DNA from 2 places in the Pseudoalteromonas sp. S3260 genome. Region 2 is predicted to be linked to the other one. Evidence: predicted binding sites of a transcription regulator. Region 2 holds the regulator's gene; the other holds the start of a gene.

Region 1 (7,767 bases), on a different contig from region 2:
CCGATTTAACCACTTGGGGTAAAAACATTTTACCGGCACCAAATAAATCCCCAACCACGTTCATGCCATCCATAAGTGGCCCTTCAATGACATGAATAGGTTTATCGGCGCCAGCGCGGCACTCTTCTGTATCTTCATCTATAAAGGTGGTTATGCCTTTTACTAGAGCATGCTCTAGGCGTTTTTCAACCGACCAAGTGCGCCATTCTAAATCTTCTACCCGCTCAGCTTGTGCCATGCCTGAATATTTAGGCGCAAGTTCAACAAGGCGCTCGCCAGCACCGGGGTCGGTATTAAGAATTACATCTTCTACGGCTTTGCGAAGTTCATCGGGGATGTCGTCGTAAACCGCAAGCTGCCCTGCGTTTACTATGCCCATATCCATACCCGCTTTTATAGCATGGTATAAAAACACCGAGTGAATCGCTTCACGTACTGGGTTATTACCTCTAAACGAGAACGATACGTTTGACACCCCACCCGACACTTTACAGTGCGGTAAATTTTGCTTAATACGGCGGGTGCCTTCAATAAATTCTACGGCGTAGTTGTCGTGCTCTTCTATACCGGTGGCAACGGCAAATATGTTGGGGTCGAATATAATGTCTTCTGGCGGGAAGCCAATTTCGTCGACCAAAATACGGTAGCTGCGCTCACAAATTTCAAACTTACGATCGGCGGTATCGGCTTGACCTTCGGTATCAAACGCCATCACAACAGCGGCGGCGCCAAAGCGTTTTATAATTTTAGCTTGGCGAATAAACGGCTCTTCACCCTCTTTAAGTGAAATGGAGTTAACAATGGCCTTGCCTTGAATACACTTTAAGCCTGCTTCTATAACTTCCCACTTTGAGGAGTCGACCATTATAGGTACTTTAGAAATATCAGGCTCTGAGGCAATTAAGTTTAAAAACTTAACCATGGCCGCTTTTGAGTCCAGCATGGCTTCGTCCATGTTGATATCAATAACCTGTGCGCCATTTTCTACTTGTTCGCGGGCCACATTCAGGGCGGTCTCGTAGTCTTCTTCCATGATCAAACGTTTAAACATGGCCGAGCCAGTTACGTTAGTACGCTCGCCGACATTGGTAAATACTGCAATTTGTTGGGTCATTGGCGGCTCCTTAATTTAAGTTACAGGCTTCTAGGCCTGATAAACGCATGCGCACTTCAAGCTCTGGTAATTTTCGTGGTGCTGCGCCTTCAAGCCCTTTGGCAAAGGCAAGAATGTGCGCAGGCGTAGTGCCGCAGCAACCGCCAACAATATTAATAAAGCCCGATTTACCCCAATCTATGATCTCTTTTGCCATGTCGCCTGCTTCTAAATCGTATTCTCCAAACTCATTGGGTAAGCCCGCGTTAGGATGAACAGAGACAAAGGTTTCGCATACGCGTGATAGCTCTTCAACGTATTGGCGTAATAAATCTGGCCCTAGGGCGCAATTTAAGCCAATTGAAAGCGGCTTAATATGGCGAATAGAGTTATAAAATGCTTCGGTGGTTTGCCCTGAAAGCGTGCGGCCTGAGGCGTCGGTAATAGTGCCTGATATCATTACTGGTAATTTACGCCCTGCTTGTTCAAACGCCTCTTCTACCGCGAATGAGGCGGCTTTTGCATTAAGCGTGTCGAATATGGTTTCGATTAAAATAATATCTACACCGCCCTCCATAAGCGCAAGGGTCGACTCCACATACGCAGTCACTAACTTATCAAAGGTGATATTACGATAGCCCGGGTCGTTTACATCCGGAGATAACGAACAGGTTTTAGATGTTGGCCCTAAAACACCTGCTACATAGCGCGGTTTTTCTGGGGTTTTAGCGCTAAATTCATCACATACAGCACGGGCTAACTTAGCTGACTCTAAATTAACTTCACGGCTTATACTCGCCATGTCGTAATCTTCCATCGAAATAGTGGTCGAGTTAAAGGTGTTAGTTTCGATAATATCGGCACCGGCGGCTAAAAAACTGCGGTGTATGTCAGTAATAATTTCAGGCTTGGTTAGGCTTAATAAATCGTTATTACCTTTAATAAGCACGTGCCAATCTTTAAAACGTTCCCCCCGGTAATCTTGCTCTTCAAGCTTATGCGCTTGGATCATGGTTCCCATTGCACCATCTAAAATTAAAATGCGCTGTTTGAGCGCAGCGCTCAGCTCTTGATGCTTATTGTTTTGAGGATTATTCGGCATAGTTGTTAGTCCTTACGTCTTGGCTAACTAAGTTAATATCATAGGGTGTGGTTTGGTAAACGTAATAATTTAACCAGTTTGAAAACAGTAAAAACGCGTGGCTTTGCCATGTTTTAGACGGTTGCTTGCTGGCATCGTCATCAGGAAAATAGTTTTCGGGCTTTGGCGCATCGGGGCTTTTTTGTAAATCGCGCTCATATTCGGCTTTTAAACTGTCGGCATCGTATTCTGGGTGGCCGGTAATAAACACTTGGCTGCCCGATTTATTTTTAAGTAAATACGCCCCTACTCGTTCAGAGCCCGCTAATACCACCAGCTCTTCACAAGCGTTTATTTTATCTATATCTATGTGGCCATAACGTGAGTGCGGCACTAAAAAGGTATCGTCAAAGCCGCGGGTAAGTGCACCATGGGCAAAGTAGCATTGATGGGTAAACACCCCGCAGAGTTTGTTGTCTTTTAAATCGCGCTTTAAATTATAACGGTGATATAAAGCCGCGTGGGCAGCCCAGCACGAAAACAAGGTAGAGGTTACATGCTGCTCGGCCCAATCAATAATCACTTTGAATTCTTCCCAATACGCCACTTCTTCATACTCTAAATGTGCCAAAGGCGCACCGGTAATTAATAGTGCATCGTAATTATTGTTTTTCACTTCTGAAAAGTAACGATAAAAGGTATCTAAGTGTTGCTCTGAGTTGCTACTGCTACGATGCGTGTCAAGGCGCAGTAGCTCTACATTTACTTGCAGCGGAGAATTAGCCAACAAGCGAATAAACTGTACTTCGGTTTCTACTTTATTAGGCATAAGATTAAGAATAGCCAAACGCATAGGGCGTATTTCTTGCGTTTTTGCACGTGTTTTTGGCATTACAAACACGTTTTCATGACGTAAACGTGCAATAGCTGGCAATTCGTCTTCTACTGTAATTGGCATTCTTAAAGCTCCTGCTCATAAAAACCGAGAATTAATACGCTCTCATTATGAACAGAATGTGAAAAATATCAACCTCTAGATGTATAGATGTCTAAATGAAATTTATTCACTCGGTTTGTACAAATTGAATATGTACTTTAAAACAGCCCCATTCGTTGACTGTTTCACCTGTGAGCCACTACAATACAGCATTGAAATTTTTATTATTATTGAAGGCTTCTTCTATGGTTTTACCTGATAAGTTTATATTCTCGATGAGTCGAGTATCTAAGGTTGTGCCACCAAAACGCACTATCTTAAAAGATATTTCGTTGCATTTTTTCCCTGGTGCAAAAATTGGTGTGCTAGGTCTAAATGGTTCTGGTAAATCATCATTACTACGCATTATGGCAGGTGTTGATGAAGATTTTGAAGGTGAAGCTCGCCCTCAACCAGGCACTAAAATTGGTTACTTGCCGCAAGAGCCTGTTTTGGACGAAAGCAAAACAGTTCGTGAAATTGTTGAAGAAGCTGTAGGTGAAGTAAAACATGCCCTTAACCGCCTTGACGAAGTGTATAACGAATACGCAATGGAAGGTGCTGACTTTGACGCACTGGCAAAAGAGCAAGGCGAATTAGAAGCAATTATTCAAGCGCATGATGGCCACAATATTGATAACGTTTTAGAGCGTGCTGCCGATGCACTTCGTTTACCTGAGTGGGACGCTAAAATTGAGCACCTTTCAGGTGGTGAACGCCGTCGTGTTGCTATTTGTCGTTTGTTACTTGAAAAACCAGATATGCTTATTCTCGATGAGCCAACTAACCACTTAGATGCTGAGTCGGTTGCCTGGTTAGAGCGCTTCTTACATGACTACGAAGGCACCGTTGTGGCAGTAACGCATGACCGTTACTTCCTTGATAATGTTGCTGGCTGGATTTTAGAGCTTGACCGTGGTGAAGGTATTCCGTGGGAAGGTAACTACTCGTCTTGGCTTGAGCAAAAAGATGCCCGCTTACAGCAAGAGCAAAAATCTGAAAAAGCACGTCAAAAATCAATTGCACAAGAACTTGAATGGGTGCGTTCAAACCCTAAAGGTCGTCAAGCTAAGTCAAAAGCACGTATGGCGCAGTTTAGCGAACTACAGCAGTCTGATTACCAAAAACGTAACGAAACCAACGAATTGTTTATTCCACCTGGCCCACGTTTAGGTGACCAAGTATTAGAAGTAAACAACTTACGTAAAAGCTTTGGCGACCGTGTTTTAATTGATGATTTAAGCTTTAGCATGCCTAAAGGCGCTATTGTGGGTATTATTGGTGCCAATGGCGCAGGTAAATCAACGCTATTCAAAATGCTAAGCGGTGAAGAGCAGCCAGATAGCGGTAATATCAGCATTGGTGAAACAGTAGAACTGGCAACTGTTGATCAGTTCCGTGGCAACATGGACGAAAGCAAAACGGTATTCCAAGAAATCTCTGATGGCCAAGATGTACTAAAAATTGGTAACTTTGAGTTCCCAAGCCGTGCTTACGTTAGCCGTTTTAATTTTAAAGGTAACGATCAACAAAAGTTTGTTAAAGACTTATCTGGTGGTGAGCGCAACCGTTTACACCTAGCTAAGCTGTTAAAAGCAGGCGGCAACGTAGTGCTACTGGATGAGCCAACCAATGACTTGGACGTTGAAACATTACGTGCTCTTGAGAATGCTATTTTAGAATTCCCTGGTTGTGTCATGTGTATCTCGCATGACCGTTGGTTCCTTGACCGTATTGCTACACACATTTTAGATTACCGTGACGAAGGCCAAATTAACTTCTTTGATGGTAACTACACTGAGTACGAAGAGTGGCTCAAAAAGACCCTTGGCGCAGAAGCTGCACAGCCTAAGCGTATTAAGTACAAAAAAATTGGCTAACAGCCACAGTGAATAAGTTAAAAGCCCTGCATTTTATGCGGGGCTTTTTTATGCGAGCTATTTTTATCTTTGAGCAAATTGGCGTGTTGAGCATTACCAGCTATGCTTATTATAAATAACAACTTTATAAGATTATTATGCAAAACCGTCGGCAATTTTCTCGTATTATGTTCTCTACAGCAGCGCAATTGGAAACGGCTAGCTCCCAGTATGCATGTACCCTATTAGATATTTCTTTACATGGTGCGCTTATTACTAAAAGCGATGCATTTACTGGGAACAAAAATGACGAGGCAGTACTGCGCTTTACTTTGCCACAAAGCGATATTGAAATAAAAATGCCGGTGGTTATTCGTCACATAGAAGAAAATCATGTTGGCCTTAAATGCCATAGTATTGATATAGACAGTATCACGCATTTAAAGCGCTTGGTTGAACTAAACCTTGCTGATGAAACATTATTACACCGTGAGCTTGAAACGCTTATTTACCAAACATAAATAGACGCACTGCGTGAAGTTGATTACCATAACCAAAAATAATTAAACGACGCAGATATGAGTCTAAATCCCAATCTACCTTTAGTTTATCATCCTAATTACTCGTTTAGTTTTGATCCCAAGCATCGCTTTGTAATGAGTAAATTTGCGCAGCTATACCAGCATGTTAAAACCCTTGGGCTTGCTGGCAGTAATATCACAGAACCACCACATGGTAGTGTAGAAGAGCTAGAAATAGTACATTGTGAAAACTACATTCACGATTTATGGCATAATCGCCTAGATGAAAAAGCCATGCGCCGTATTGGCTTACCCTGGTCGCAAGCACTAATGAACCGCACATTTACCGCCCCATTAGGGACACTGCAAACTGCGCGTTTAGCGCTTAAAAGTGGTCTTGCGTGCCATTTAGCGGGTGGCACTCACCATGCCCACAGTGATTTTGGCTCGGGTTTTTGTATGGTGAACGATTTGGCTTTTACCGCACAAACGTTAATTCAAAACCGTGAAGTGACTAACGTACTCATTTTTGATTTAGATGTTCACCAAGGTGATGGCACGGCAGCCATGCTGGCTCATCAACCTTATGCGTTTACCTGTTCAATACACTGTGAGAAAAACTTCCCGTTTAGAAAGTCCCCTAGCGATTTAGATATTGGTTTAGCCAATAATATGCAAGACGCTGAATACTTAGGTATTGTTGACGATACGCTGCAATTTTTATTAAACGAGCTTAACCCAGATCTGGTTTTGTATGATGCTGGGGTTGATATTTGGCAAGAGGATGGCTTAGGCAAACTGGATATTAGTTGGCAAGGAATAGAAAAGCGCGACCACTTAGTGCTTAAGCGTTGTCTTGCAAATAACACCCCGGTGGCCACTGTGATTGGTGGAGGCTATGACAGAGATCATCAGCGACTAGCAAAGCGCCATGGCATTGTTATTGAGCAAGCAGCCAGTTTTTAATTATACTTTTAACTGACTCGGCGTAATACCTGTCCAACGTTTAAATGCACGGCGAAAATTAGGAATATCATAAAATGCAAGCCGATTAGCCACTCGTTCATTACCTTGCTGGCACACCCCCAGTAAATAAAGCGCTTTAAGTTTATTTTGCTCATCTTGTAATTGAGAGTAACTGACACCGTGTTGTTTTAACTTACGTTTAAACGTAGCAGAGCTCATGGCAAAATGCTCAGCACTGTTAGCAAGGCTGTTGTTTTTATCACGGTAAATGCGCTGGCACACAGCCTCAACAAAAGACTGTGATACATTCTTATGTAACTCACTTTGCGCTATGCACTGCTGCCACCTAAGCTGACTAGCCTCTGGGTTTGTGCACTTAAGTAGTTGTTTATTAAAGTGCCAACGGGTATAGGGTTGTTCAAACCGTATTCGTAAGCCTAAGTGCTGCTCATATTCTTGAATATGCCGAGGGCGTTTACAAGTAAAGTCAAAATAACAATGTGGATACACATTACATACTCGTTTTAGTAAGCTCATTAACGCAGCGCTGTATATTTCAAAACAATAATTTTTTAATGACTCGTCCATACCGATACTCGGTTGCAAGTACAGATATAAATCGTCTTTAAATATATGCCTACGGGTAAATAATAAAGGGGCAATAACGGTACTAATTTGTTGTAATTGCTTCAAAGCCATACCTAAACTGGGGCTTAAACGCACACTTTGCACTGCTGGGCTAACGTCATTAACCAATTGATGACCCAGTAAAAAGCCACTATCATTACTCTTCATTAAGGCTTTAAACTGGCTAATTAAAGCCAATAACTGCGATAAACTAAAGCGCTGTGGTAGATCATATAAATCTTGCTCAAAAATACCCGTACCACGCAGCAATTTATGCAGCGGGATCCCTCGTCCTTGAGCAAGCTCCACCAGCGCAGTGATAATCCCCTCGGCGCTGAGGTATTTATCATCTAGGCTAATATACTGCTGCACCTACAAGCGCCTTTTGTTGTTGTAATTGTTGATGTAACAGGCTGGTTTGCTGCACTGGATCTTGCGCTAAATCCATTGCCATGGTGGCGGTTAAAATATGCTGAAACTGTGCGCCTTTGCTTTTTGCGACTTTAAACGCACAATGGTTAAGCGCCGCTTTCATTTGCGCTAGTAATTCTTTGGCTTGGCTTTGGCTGGTATTCGGCATAAGCACAATAAAGCAATCTCCGGCATAGCGACAAAGCACATCATTTAATCGGCAATTCATTACT
Region 2 (7,767 bases):
GCCAGCTTTCACAGTCTAATCCATTAGCATTCACCAGCATCTGCTCTGAGCGTAAAAGCGCTACTAACTTGACGTTAAAATCGGTTGATAAGCGTGCTAGTTGAGCAGGTAATTGGCGCATAAACTCAGCACCTACATTACCAAGTCCTGCAATAATTAAAGCTATTTCTTGTGCTTTATTAATGAGCTTGTCATGTAACAGGCTCAGCACATCACTTTCAAGTACTTGATCGGTCAATAGTAACGTATATCCCTCACCGTAATGGGTAAACCGAGGCTGGATAGATTGTGTTTGTAATAAGGCTTCACTTTGCTTACCAAGCGGCGCTACCTCTTGATCAGGTGCAATAATCGCCACCCCATTTAAGTTTGACTCACTAATATTGGCGCGGCCAGCAAAATAATTAGCCACCTGATGTGTCGCTGACGCAGGGACTAGTAAGTAGATTTCGCCTTCGTGTTCAAAGTGATGCAAACTATGCTGAATAAGTTGGCTAACATGTGCTACTTCGCCTTCACTCAGATCATCAACAATGAGTAAATCCACATTATTTACTGTGGTTAAAAAGCGTTTTTGTTTACTCATTCCTAGTTTAACTATTTCGGTATGACTGCCTTGAGGATCGTAACTACTGCGAACAACTAATTCTATATCGGTATCTTTTAATGGCGATAATGTTTTAGCGTGTAATACTGGATTACCTAGCCTCGCTAATAAATTCGCTTGATCACGGCACACTCGCGCATACTTAACCGCATTAGCAACCTTACGCGGATCAGTACTAAAAACACCTTGAGTGTCAGTCCAAATAGAGACTTTTTTAGCATTGCAATACCGCGCTAATAAAGTGGCACTGTAATCACTGCCATTTCGCCCTAAGGTCACTGTTTCACCATGTAAATCAGCCGCAATAAACCCCGTAACTACATTAATTTTACTCGTCTCTATGGCTTTTAAGCACTGCTGCTGATTATTAGCATGCTGCAGCTGCCCGGCATCTAACGTAAATAACTGCCTAGCGTCATGGGCACAAGCGCTAACGTTAAGCTGTTCTAAGTAAGCGCTTAGTAACCTTGCAGACCACAATTCACCATGTGCTAATAACGCAGCTTCAGCTAATGTTCCTTGCTTAGCCTGCTTGGTAATAATACTGAGCTCAGTTTCAAGTAAATCAAGCGCATGGTGCTTAGCGTTAGCTATTAATAATTGCTCAATCAGAGCTATTTGATGGTTACTCAATAGCAATACAATATCAGCAATAGCTTGAGTGTCTTGCTGTTGATAGCTTTGCCACAGTTTAACTAAGGTATCGGTGGTTTTACCGGCAGCCGATACCACCACACAATCCCCAGCTTGAGCATGAGTTAAAATAATATTTGCGACACTTTTAAAGCGATCCGCTGAGCTTAAACTCGAACCACCAAATTTATGAACCTGATTTACCATATTAATACCGACTCGCATTTATGTTTTGTATTTTGAAGATTGGTATGCACTACCATAACGCCGGATGCGCCGCGTTTAACTTTGCTGAACCAAATGATTCACTAGCACCACTTTTTGCCGATAGGCCGAGATTGGCTTGCCCTGGGCGCACCAAATTAAATACCCTGTCTAAGTCAGCGAGTAAATCATTTACATCTTCAATACCCACCGAGATACGAATAAGCGTGTCGCCTACTCCGGCTTCTGCACGCGCGGTTGCGTCCATACCGGCGTGGGTCATAGTCGCAGGGTGACAAATCAAACTTTCTACTCCACCTAATGATTCCGCTAAGCTAAATTCATTTAAACGCGTTAAAAACGCTGCAGCATCGTTTATATCGCCTTTTATATCAAAGCTAACCATAGCACCAAAGCCAAGCTGCTGCGCCTTAGCTAGCGCATGTTGAGGGTGTGATTCAAGACCTGGGTAGTAAACTTGGGCAACAAACTGGGAGCGTTCTAAATACTGTGCAATGGCGAGTGCATTTTCTTGGTGTTGCCTTAAACGCACGTTTAAAGTACGTAAGCCTCTGAGAGTTAAATAGCTATCAAATGGCGCGCCGGTGATGCCAATGTTATTTGCCCACCACGCTAACTCTTCACCTAACTCAGCAGTCGCTGCGATAACCGCGCCACCAACAACGTCTGAATGGCCATTGATATATTTTGTGGTTGAGTGCACCACAATATCAGCGCCAAACTTAATCGGGTTTTGTAATGCTGGCGATAAAAATGTGTTGTCGGCGGCAACCAGTGCACCACACTGTTTAGCTGTATCAGTTACCGCTTTAATATCTGTTAAGCGTAAAATAGGATTGCTAGGTGTTTCAATCCAAATCAGCTTAGGTTTAATAGCAAGGATGCGTGTCAGACTGTCGCTTTTGGTAAAATCGACCACTTCTAGTTTTAATAAGCCGCGCTTTTCTAGCGAAGTAAATAAGCGATAGCTGCCCCCATAACAGTCATGAGGGATCACTAACGTATCGTCACTATTAAGTAATTGTGTTGTTAGGTGAACGGCTGCCATGCCTGTTGCGGTAATAATGCCTTTAGCGCCACCTTCAAGCTCCGTGAGCGCCTCAGCCAAAATGTCACGATTGGGGTTACCACTGCGGCCATAATCATATTGGCGCTTTGTATCAAAGTCAGCAAATGAGTAAGTTGTTGATAAATAAAGCGGTGGAACAACCGCACCATGCTGTTTGTCGGCTTCTATTCCACTACGAACAGCAATTGTTGCCTTATTTTTTTCACTCATTTTCGCTACCTTTACTAATTTGGATGTTTAGACGTCTAAAAGGTAGCGCATGCAATTTAAGATGTCAAAACATTTAAATGTCTAGATAGCTAAATAACTAGTATTTGACTATCTTTTTTAAACCGATAGAATTTCACGCATATTTACACGCTTTGATGCTGTGTGAGCAATTTATAATCTGAGGCAACGATACATCTTATGGCTAAATGGAATGGTGAATATATTCACCCATACGCAGAACACGGGAAAAAATCCGAACAAGTAAAGAAGATCACCGTTTCGATCCCGCTAAATGTATTAAAAGTATTAACTGATGAACGTACTCGTCGTCAAATAAACAACTTACGTCATGCAACAAATAGCGAGCTTTTATGCGAAGCGTTTTTGCATGCGTTTACCGGGCAACCGCTGCCTAATGATGATGATTTGCGTAAAGATAACGCAGAAAAAGTACCTGAAGAAGTGAAGAAAATAATGCAAGAAATGGGACTAGAAGTGCCTATTTTAAATGAAGACTAGAAGGGTCTTTATACAAAAAAACCTCAGCAAATGCTGAGGTTTTTTTTTGCGCTAATTTACACTTAACAATTACGCCATGTAGTTTTCTGGCATATCAATTTGTGCAACGCCAGAGTCTACCGCCGCCTGCGCAACCGCTTTAGCTATACGTGGTAACAAACGTGGATCCATTGGTTTTGGTATAATATATTTAGCACCAAACTCTAATTTGTCGATGCCTGCGGCAGTAAGCACTTCAGCCGGTACGGGCTCTTTAGCAATACTGCGGATTGCTTCTACAGCAGCAATTTTCATCTCGTCGTTTATTTCACTGGCACGTACATCTAACGCACCACGGAAAATAAACGGAAAACACAATACGTTATTAACTTGATTCGGATAATCAGAGCGACCTGTAGCCATAATTAAATCGTTACGTGCAGCTTGTGCTAATTGCGGATCGATTTCAGGATCGGGGTTTGAACAAGCAAATACCACGGGTCTATCAGCCATTAATTTTAAATCTTCAGAGGTTAATAAATTAGGGCCCGATACACCCACAAACACATCGGCATCTTCAATTACATCTTGTAAAGTACGTTTATCGGTATTGTTTGCAAATAATTGCTTATATTCATTCAAGTCATCACGACGCGTATGAATAACTCCTTTGCGATCTAACATATAAATATGTTCACGCAACGCGCCACATTTAATTAAAAGCTCCATACAGGCAACAGCTGCAGCGCCGGCACCTAAACATACAATAATTGCATCTTCAATTGCTTTGCCCTGTACTTCCAGCGCGTTTAGCATACCCGCAGCCGTTACAATAGCCGTACCATGCTGATCATCATGAAAAACAGGAATGCTACAACGCTCTATAAGCGCTTTTTCTATTTCAAAACACTCGGGCGCTTTAATATCTTCTAAATTAATTCCACCAAAGGTGTCGGCAATATTAGCCACTGTGTTAATAAAGTCTTCGGTAGTACGGTGCTTAACTTCAATATCTATAGAGTCTAACCCTGCAAAACGCTTAAATAGTAGCGCTTTACCTTCCATAACGGGTTTTGAAGCCAGTGGACCTAAATTACCCAAGCCTAAAATTGCGGTGCCGTTAGTAATAACCGCAACCATATTTCCTTTACCAGTATATTTGTAGGCATTTGCTGGATCAGCGGCAATTTCACGAACAGGTTCTGCGACACCGGGGCTGTATGCGAGCGCGAGGTCTTTAACCGTCTCAGCGGGCTTGGTCAGCTCAATACTGATTTTACCTGGAACGGGATGGGCATGGTAATGTAGTGCTTGTTCACGAAAATCTGACATAACGCGATTATATCCTGCAATTTAAGTTAAAGTGAGAGGTAGTTTTAATCTACGATACCTTTATTATTTTTAAATTCCAAGCAATATCAGGTCTATCCTGTTATATGCTAGAACTGTTAATTTTAAGTGATTTATCAGCAACTTCCCTAGATTATCCTGACATTTTTAAAATATAAATTCGTCATAAAAATGAAAAACACAGGTACTTTTTGCCCTTGTTCTATTTTTATAAAGCGTATTTTTTAGTCTTAAATTAAAATAGTGAAATACCGAATTTTATTTAACTTTAAACACAAATAACCTCACGTTACCTGCATTTGAGTACCATCTTTAAAGTTTAACAAATAAAAATATAGAGAATATTGGCTGTTTTGTCTGCAAATGTTTATGCATACTCAGAATAAGAACAGGAAATAGTTATGCAAAAAAAATAAATACAAAATTGCTAAGAAAGCAGGTAGGAAAGAAAATTTTGGCCACAAAAAAGCACCCTAAGGTGCTTTTTTTACATAGAAACAAAAAATTATTTTTTGCTGCTAAGTGCACCGAAGCGCTTGTTGAAGCGATCAACACGGCCGCCAGTGTCTAAAATCTTTTGCTTACCAGTGTAAAACGGGTGACACGCAGAACATACGTCTAAGTGAATGTCTTTACACAGAGTAGAACGAGTTTCGAATTTGTTTCCGCATGAACAAGTTGCAGAAATTACTTCGTACTTAGGGTGAATACCTTCTTTCATAGGAACCTCTAGTTAAGGCCGCATCGCTCTCCAAACCCGAAGTCTGGCACCATACGTCGTTAAAACAAATTTATTGTTCGCGAATTTTATCCAACAACACACACACACACAAGCTTTAATTACCCTTTTTGCTAAAAAGTCGGCAAACACCTATTCATTACTGATTTGTCGGTAGGCTTTTAATGCTATTTTTAGTACATTAAACCATTACGTTAATTGGTTGAGTTGTTATGCGTTTTGCTGAAGTTGCAATAAAAGTCCCCTTGCCTCGCACCTTTGATTATAAAGTGGATGAGCAATTAGTACCGCTGACTCAATTACAGCCTGGTATGCGCGTGTTAGTCCCTTTTGGCAATCAACGTAAAGTAGCGGTTATTCTTAGCTTAAAAGCGGAAACAGCAGTCCCCGAAGGCAAAATAAAATCTATTATTGAAGTTATTGACGACTCACCGGTGTTATCTGCGCAGCATTTAGAGCTACTGAAATTTACAGCGCGTTATTATTGCTATCCACTCGGTGAAACTATTCATATTGCATTGCCCAGTGCACTGCGCCAAGGTGAGTGCCCTGATAAAACCAGTATAAACATGGTGACATTAAGCGAAAAGGGGGCACTTTTACCGTCTTTAAAAGCTAAAACACAGCTTAATTTGCTTAAGCAATTATCAGCATCCGGTAAATCATCATTAACCGAACTCAAAGCCCTCGGGTTTAATAAAAAAACCATTGATACCCTTTTAGATAAAGAGCTAATAATTCAAACCATTGAGCACGACAATCAATGGCAATATACCTCGCCAACGGTTGGCAGCAAACCCCGTTTGAATAAAGAGCAAGCCATTGCCTGCACTGCAATTAATCAAAGTACGGGGTTTAATAGCTTTTTGCTAGAAGGTGTCACTGGCAGCGGAAAAACCGAAGTTTACCTGCAATGCCTAGAAGAAGTATTAAAACGTGGCGAACAGGCGTTAGTGCTCGTTCCTGAAATAGGGCTAACGCCTCAAACGGTCAATCGTTTTAGACGTCGCTTTCCTGACACCCCTATTATGTTATGGCACTCGGCATTAACCGATAACGAACGTCTACAAACATGGCGTTTTTGCGAAAAAGGCAGTTGTGCCATTGTTATAGGCACCCGTTCGAGTATTTTTCTGCCATTTTTAAAGCTCGGGATGATTGTTGTTGATGAGGAGCATGATGCCTCATTTAAACAACAAGACACTTTACGCTATCATGCCCGTGATTTAGCTGCGTATCGTGCCTATCAGCATCAAATTCCACTTATTTTGGGTAGCGCTACGCCAGCACTAGAAACACTGCATAAAGCTATTAATAACAAATACCAGTTGCTTACATTAAGTGAGCGCGCACAAACCGCCACCGATAATCAGTTTAAGCTGCTCGACATGAAAGGTCAGCCTGATAGAGCCGGTATTGCACATGCCAGTCTTGCAATAATGCGCCAGCACCTGAATAGGGGAAAGCAGGTGATGGTATTTTTAAATCGCCGTGGGTTTTCTCCTACCTTGATTTGTCATGAATGTGGTTGGTTGAGTGAATGTAACCGCTGCAGCACCAGTGCGACTTTTCATAAGGCAATAGGCCAAATGATTTGCCACCATTGTGGCGATCAATATCATGTACCACATCAATGTCCTGACTGTGGTAGTACGCAAATATTTCCTAACGGCAAAGGCACCGAGCAAATAGAAGAGTTTTTGAGTAGTGAATTTGCAGACACCCCGATCAGCCGTATCGACCGTGATTCAACTCGGCGTAAAGGTAGCCTTGAAAAAGCACTGGATGAAATAAACCAAGGCGGCGCACGTATTTTAGTTGGTACGCAAATGCTGGCAAAAGGTCACCATTTTGCTGATGTTAGCTTAGTACTTATTTTAGATGTCGATAGTGGTTTGTATTCGTGTGACTTTAGGGCTACTGAGCATTTAGCACAATTAGTAACACAAGTTGCAGGACGCGCGGGACGTTCTGGCGAACCCGGTGAAGTATTATTACAAACGCACTTTCCTGAGCACCCGTTATTACAAGACTTAGTTAATAATGGCTATCAAGATTTTGCCCGCTTTGCACTCACTGAGCGAAGTGATGCACAGTTGCCACCTATTACGAGTATGGCAATTGTTCGCGCACAAGGGCATAACATAAAGCAAGTCATCGACTTTCTAACGGATTTGGTTCCTGTCAATGGGGTATCTGGTATACAATTGCTCGGACCGATCCCCGCGCCTTTAGAAAAAATTGCGGGAATGTATCGTTTTCAATTACATATTCAAGCGCAAGATCGACGCATACTACATCAGTATCTCGCGCAAATGGTTGATTATCTCAGCACTAGCAAACTTGCACAAAAAGTTCGCTGGAGTTTAGACGTAGACCCTACAGACATGATTTAGGTAAGGCCACATATAACACCATGGCACAGCACGATTATAT

What was found. Region 2 encodes MetJ, which represses methionine synthesis genes. Its sites were predicted from a motif close to TAGACGTCTAGACGTCTA; they were not measured.
Region 1: CWC14_RS06600 (homoserine O-succinyltransferase) is a predicted target of MetJ. The motif match lies at 3,209-3,226, and genes of this name have one in related genera.

The regions. Positions count from the first base shown of each region.
Region 1 is NZ_PNCV01000035.1:76,583-84,349, forward strand. Features, by position in the region: gene metH (methionine synthase) at 1-1,114, opposite strand, end outside; gene CWC14_RS06595 (homocysteine S-methyltransferase family protein) at 1,125-2,195, opposite strand; gene CWC14_RS06600 (homoserine O-succinyltransferase) at 2,185-3,132, opposite strand; gene ettA (energy-dependent translational throttle protein EttA) at 3,357-5,030, shown strand; gene CWC14_RS06610 (PilZ domain-containing protein) at 5,168-5,530, shown strand; gene CWC14_RS06615 (histone deacetylase family protein) at 5,588-6,496, shown strand; gene CWC14_RS06620 (AraC family transcriptional regulator ligand-binding domain-containing protein) at 6,497-7,495, opposite strand; gene CWC14_RS06625 (GGDEF domain-containing protein) at 7,479-7,767, opposite strand, start outside.
Region 2 is NZ_PNCV01000053.1:2,913-10,679, reverse strand. Features, by position in the region: gene metL (bifunctional aspartate kinase/homoserine dehydrogenase II) at 1-1,447, opposite strand, end outside; gene metB (cystathionine gamma-synthase) at 1,497-2,744, opposite strand; gene metJ (met regulon transcriptional regulator MetJ) at 2,943-3,263, shown strand; gene CWC14_RS10025 (malic enzyme-like NAD(P)-binding protein) at 3,333-4,574, opposite strand; gene rpmE (50S ribosomal protein L31) at 5,098-5,313, opposite strand; gene priA (primosomal protein N') at 5,544-7,727, shown strand; gene CWC14_RS10010 (SPOR domain-containing protein) at 7,748-7,767, shown strand, end outside.